Regions from separate parts of the Pseudomonas rhizosphaerae genome, predicted to be linked through region 2. Evidence: predicted binding sites of a transcription regulator. Region 2 holds the regulator's gene; the other holds the start of a gene.
What was found. Region 2 encodes FliA, which starts transcription of late flagellar genes. Its sites were predicted from a motif close to CTAAAGTTTNNNNNNNNNNNGCCGNTAA; they were not measured.
Positions count from the first base shown of each region.

Region 1: LT40_RS07680 (methyl-accepting chemotaxis protein) is a predicted target of FliA. The motif match lies at 1,986-2,013, and genes of this name have one in related genera.

Region 1 is NZ_CP009533.1:1,704,233-1,707,431, reverse strand. It holds gene LT40_RS07685 (TonB-dependent siderophore receptor) at 1-131, opposite strand, end outside; gene LT40_RS07680 (methyl-accepting chemotaxis protein) at 266-1,906, opposite strand; gene LT40_RS07675 (putative bifunctional diguanylate cyclase/phosphodiesterase) at 2,149-3,199, shown strand, end outside.
Region 2 is NZ_CP009533.1:557,776-560,974, forward strand. It holds gene flhF (flagellar biosynthesis GTPase FlhF) at 1-153, shown strand, start outside; gene fleN (flagellar synthesis regulator FleN) at 272-1,105, shown strand; gene fliA (RNA polymerase sigma factor FliA) at 1,099-1,845, shown strand; gene LT40_RS02510 (chemotaxis response regulator CheY) at 1,972-2,346, shown strand; gene LT40_RS02515 (protein phosphatase CheZ) at 2,366-3,154, shown strand.

The DNA.
Region 1 (3,199 bases), 1.1 Mb from region 2:
TTGCTCGCCGTTTCCCCGCGGGCCTGGGTGTAGCTGTCAGCGCCGTCACCTTCACCGGTGGCCTGGATGACACTGGACGGCAACTCTGTGGCTGCGATGGCCAAGCCAGGCAGGACTGAGCACAACAGCACCCACGAAGGGGCCCGATTCAACGACTTGACCACACATGTAACTCCGTACTGGATAAAAGACGCGAATGCGTCCCATCTGTATTGTACGGGTTGTCACGATCGTTTGCCGAGCCCGTTGAACCATTCCGAACATTTTACAGACGGAAGCGGCTCACCAGATCATTGAACGAAGTGGCCAGGCGCGACAGATCCTGAGTCGATGCGCTGGTCTGGTGAGCGCCTGCCGCGGTCTGCGTGGACAGGTCCTGGATGTTGATCAGGTTGCGGTCCACTTCACGTGCGACATGGGCCTGCTCCTCGCACGCACTGGCGATGACCAGGTTGCGGTCGTTGATCTGGGCGATCCCGGTGGCGATGGATTGCAGCGCATCGCCGGTGGCTTTGGCCAACACTTGAGTATCGCCCACCAGGCCTTGGCTCTTGCCCATGGCCGTCACCGCCTGATCCGCTCGCGAGCGTACAGCGCCAATCATGCTTTCGATCTCGCCCGTGGACGACTGGGTCCGTGCCGCCAAGGCCCTGACCTCATCGGCGACCACCGCGAAACCACGCCCCTGCTCGCCAGCACGGGCCGCTTCGATGGCCGCGTTGAGCGCCAGCAGGTTGGTCTGTTCGGCGATACCGCGGATGACGTCGAGCACCTTGCCGATATCGCGTACTTGCACGGCCAGGTCTTCGACGATGGTGGTCGAGGACTGGATTTCAACCGTGGCATTGTTCACCGCGTCCACCGCATTGCGCGCCTGGGTCAGGCCGTCGGTGGCCTGACTGCTGGCGGTCTGCGAGGCTTCCGAAGTAGAAAGGGCATTGCGTGCGACCTCTTCCACCGCCGAGGTCATCTGGGTGACGGCCGTGGCCGCCTGCTGAATCTCGTCGTTCTGGCGCAGCAGCCCGCGGCTGCCGTCCTCGGTGACGGCATTGAGCTCTTCCGCGGCCGAAGCGAGCTGGTTCGATGCATCGGCGATCTGGTGAATGGTGGCCTTGAGGCCTTCCTGCATTTCACCCAGGGCCGTGAGCAACTGCCCGGTCTCGTCGCGTGCCGAGCTACCGATGGTATGGGTCAGGTCACCTTTGGCGATCAGCTGGGCGCTGGCCACTGCTGTTGCGATGGGGCGGCTGATCAAACGGCTGATGAACAGCCCCAGTGCCAACGCCGCGAGGAATGCCAACGCGATACCTATATAAAGCACCCTGATCGCTGCCTGCTCCTGCGCTTCAGCGTCAAGGGCGCCCTCGCCGATTTGCCGGTTGTTCGACTCTACCATGATGGTCAACTCATCCATCACGGTACGATAGGCTTGCTGGATCTCGCCGGACATAAGTGAACGTGCACCCTGTACATTGCCAGCGTCCAGCACCGACAGCACTTTCTGGATCTGCGCCTGGTAGACCGGCCAATCACGTTCCATCCTGTCACCGGCAGCTCGCTCGTCGTCCGCCAGTGGAGTCTTGCGGTAGATCGAAAAGGCCTTCTCGCTGTCGGCAAGGTTGGCATTCATGCTTTGGCGAATGGTGTCTTTGACACTCTGCGAATCATTCTCCGCATGAGCGGCGATCAGGGCGTACAGATCCTTGAGCTGGGCGATGGCCTTGCTCTTGGCTTCGGCCGTCTTGGAAACCGAGATCAGGTTATTGGAAAACACCAGTTTGAGACTGTCCGACATCTGGCTCACACCGCGACTGCCCAGTACACCAACGGCCAGGGTAATGAGTGCGCACAACCCGAAGGCTGCGATCAATTTGGAGGATAACTTTGCATCGCGGAGCCATGTCATACGGATGTCCTGTCAGGTCGACCGAAAAGCACCGCGGCGTCGGGTACTTCGCATCAGGGTCTAGGGTGGTATGAGCCCTCTATCGGCACCCGCCATGGAAGCTTGAATAACGTGGCTTGCCATACGTCCGGCCTGCTGCATGGCGACCAGATGCACACAGATGCCGATCAGCGGTAGGAACGCTTGTGGAATAATGGCGGTCTGACATCACTCTTCCCCTACATGGCCCTGCGAGGCCAACCATGACCGATCTACACCGCCGAAATCCGTGCCGCCTGCCCACGCTTCTGCTGCTGAGTCTGCTCACTGTGGTTGGTCTCTCCATACTCTGGGAATTCCACCTCGAAGCCTTTGTCATGCACTGGCTGAATCTGCCTTATGACGGCGATTTCGAAGATGCCGAACGCTGGAGATTCGTCTTGACGGCTTCGGGCTTCTCGATGCTGTCGCTGATCATCCCGACGGTGGTGCTCACGCGCCTGGTCGCCAATACGCAATCGAGCTATCGACGCCTACAACGCATCCAGTCGCAGACCGAGACCCTGGCCAAATACGATTCGCTCAGTGGGCTGATCAACCGGCGCGTGTTCATGGACGTGCTGCGCAAAAAGCTCGACCTGCAGCGGCCCCTGGCCATCTTGCTGATCGATCTGGACCATTTCAAAGCCATCAACGATCAGCATGGCCATTCGGCGGGAGACAGCGTGCTGGTAGAGGTTTCGCACAGGCTGCAGGGCATCGCCGCCATCCACGCGGGAACGGCCGCGCGCCTGGGCGGAGACGAATTCTGCCTGCTGTTCCTCGACCACAGGGAAGAGAGCGAGCTTGCCGAAATAGCCGAGCTGGCGGTCCGCTGGCTGAGCGAACCGGTGCTCGAAACCACCCTGTGCGCGCGACTGGGCGCAACCATCGGCATTTCCCGGTCGTGGGTGGATGCGCAGGATGCATCGTCCCTGCTGCATTGCGCGGACACTGCCATGTACCGAGGGAAGAACACCGGTCGCTCGACCTTCAATTTCTACGACAACGAATACGAACGGCAGCTGCGGGCCCAAGCCGATCTGGATCTTGCCCTCAGGCATGCCGTGGATCGGGAAGAAATCGTGCCGTTCTTCCAGCCCATCGTGACCCTGCCGTCACAGCAGGTCGTCGGCTTCGAGATCCTTGCCCGCTGGCTCAAGCCCGATGGCAGCACCGGAATGCCGACCGATTTCATTCCCCTTCTGGAGCGCATGGGCCTGATACCGGCGATGACCCGTTCGCTGGTCAGGCAGGCCTGCCGGGCCGCTAGCC
Region 2 (3,199 bases):
GGGCCGCGCATCCCCGACGACTTGCATTTGCCGCGCCGGCACCAGTTGGTCAGCCGCGCGGTCAGCGTGCAAATGCAAGAAGAGCCCAGCGAAGAGGCCATGGCCGATATGTTCGCAGGGCTCTACCACAGCCCCGACAAGCGAGTTGGCTGAGGTGAAGAACGTTAGGCAAGCACAATCTTCCTGCATCGTAGGGTTGCCAGGAAATACTCGAGCAATCGAACTGGCAGCCACTGGTGTGGCCTCGGTCTAGACAAGGTAAAGAACGAACATGGGCAGCATGCATCCCGTACAGGTGATCGCGGTGACCGGCGGCAAAGGTGGCGTCGGCAAGACTAATGTGTCAGTGAACTTGTCCCTGGCGTTGGCCGAGCTCGGCCGCCGGGTCATGTTGCTGGACGCCGACCTTGGCCTGGCCAACGTCGACGTGTTGTTGGGCCTGACCCCCAAGCGCACCCTGGCGGATGTGATCGAAGGCCGCTGCGAACTGCGCGACGTGATGTTGCAGGGCCCTGGCGGAATCCGCGTCGTGCCGGCGGCTTCCGGCACCCAGAGCATGGTCCACCTGACCCCGGCCCAGCATGCCGGTCTGATCCAGGCCTTCAGCGATGTGGGCGACAACCTCGACGTGCTGATCATCGACACGGCCGCCGGCATCGGCGATTCGGTGGTCAGCTTCGTCCGCGCGGCCCAGGAAGTCCTGCTGGTGGTGTGCGACGAGCCCACCTCGATCACTGACGCCTACGCCCTGATCAAGCTGCTCAACCGCGACTACGGCATGAACCGTTTCCGGGTCCTGGCCAACATGGCGCAGAGCCCTCAGGAAGGGCGCAACCTGTTCGCCAAGCTGACCAAGGTGACCGATCGCTTCCTCGACGTTGCCCTGCAGTACGTCGGCGCCGTGCCGTACGACGAGTCGGTGCGCAAGGCCGTACAGAAGCAGCGCGCCGTCTACGAGGCATTTCCCCGCTCCAAATGCTCGCTGGCCTTCAAGGCCATCGCGCAGAAGGTAGACACCTGGCCGTTGCCGGCCAATCCCCGCGGCCACCTGGAGTTCTTCGTCGAACGCCTGGTGCAGCAAACCAGTGCAGGGCCCGTATCATGAGCGCCAGCGGATACCGTATGTACAGCAAGGCGTCGCGCGACTCGCAGCAGCATCAGCTGATCGAGCAATACGCACCGCTGGTCAAGCGCATCGCCTATCACCTGCTGGCGCGACTGCCGGCCAGCGTGCAGGTGGAAGACCTGATCCAGGCCGGCATGATCGGCCTGCTGGAGGTCTCGACCAAATACGATTCGAGCAAGGGCGCCAGTTTCGAGACCTATGCCGGCATTCGTATCCGCGGCGCGATGCTCGACGAAGTGCGCAAGGGTGACTGGGCGCCGCGTTCGGTACACCGCAATACGCGCATGGTCAGCGACGCCATTCGACGAATTGAATCGAAAACCGGCCGCGACGCTAAAGATCACGAGATTGCGGCCGAACTCAATCTGAGTCTGGATGATTACTACGGGATCCTGAACGATACCCTGGGCAGTCGCTTGTTCAGTTTCGACGACCTGCTGCAGGACGGCGAGCACGAGGGCCTGCACGAAGACGGCGCCAGCGGTTCGCTGGAGCCTTCGCGGGATCTGGAGGACGAGCGCTTCCAGGGCGCGCTGGCCGAGGCCATCGCCAACCTGCCCGAGCGGGAAAAGCTGGTCTTGTCGCTGTATTACGACGAAGAGCTGAACCTCAAGGAAATCGGCGAGGTACTGGGTGTCAGCGAGTCGCGCGTCAGCCAGCTGCACAGCCAGTGCGCCGCGCGACTGCGCGGGCGCCTGGGGGAGTGGCGGGCACGCTGAAGTACTGGGTTTCCCAAGCGTTCGGGGCTGGTCTGCAGTGGTAGTGGATGTAATCGGATTCGATTGTTATGCACGTCCAGGGGCTGGGCGTGTTCAAGACTGCTGGAGGTCTAATTGGACAAGAACATGAAAATCCTCATCGTCGACGATTTCTCGACGATGCGGCGCATCATCAAGAATCTGCTGCGTGACCTGGGCTTCACCAACACCGCCGAGGCCGATGATGGCAACACGGCCTTGCCGATGCTGCTCAGCGGTAACTTCGATTTCCTCGTCACCGACTGGAACATGCCCGGCATGTCCGGCATCGACCTGCTGCGCCAGGTGCGTGCCGACGATCGCCTCAAGCACCTGCCGGTGCTCATGGTGACCGCCGAAGCCAAGCGCGAGCAGATCATCGAAGCCGCCCAGGCCGGGGTCAACGGGTATGTGGTCAAGCCTTTCACTGCGCAAGTGCTGAAAGAAAAAATCGAAAAGATTTTCGAGCGCGTCAATAGCTGAATTCTGCAACGGGGGCGCAATGGATCACAAACAAAGCACATTGGGGGACTTCGAGTCGACCCTGAAGAAACACGCCGTGGAGCTGGTGGACAGCCTTGAAAAAGGCCGGTTCGGTGAAGCGGTGCAATTGATCCACGAGCTGAACCAGACCCGCGACCGCGGCCTGTACCAGGAAGTGGGCAAGCTGACGCGCGAGCTGCACAGCGCCATCGTCAGTTTCCAGATCGATCCGAACATTCCCCAGGCCGAAGAAGTTTCGCAGATCACCGATGCGACCGAACGCTTGTCGTATGTGGTGCGCCTGACCGAGAGCGCGGCCAACCGGACGATGGACCTGGTCGAGCAGAGCACGCCGGTGCTCAACACCTTGAGTGCCGAGGCCAGCGCCTTGAGCGTCGACTGGCAGCGCTTCATGCGCCGTGAAGTGGCCGCCGACGAGTTTCGCGAACTGGCGCGCCGGGTCGACGGGTTTCTGACCCGCAGCGAGCAGGGCAATCGGGAAGTGGCCAGCCACCTGAACGATATTGTCCTGGCCCAGGACTACCAAGACCTCACCGGCCAGGTCATCAAGCGCGTCACTGCGCTGGTCACCGAAGTGGAGAGCAACCTGCTCAAACTGGTCCTGATGGCCAGCCAGGTTGATCGCTTCGCCGGCATCCAGCATGACCACGAACAGCTGCGTGCCGAAAAAGATCAAGAAAAACATCCCGCCAAGGGTGAAGGTCCGCAGATCCATGCCGATAAACGTGAAGACGTCGTATCCGGTCAGGACGATGTCGACGATCTGCTGTCCAGTCTGGGCTTCTAGGCCGACGCCTCGCCCGACTGTGTTGACCGTTAATCACGTACTCCA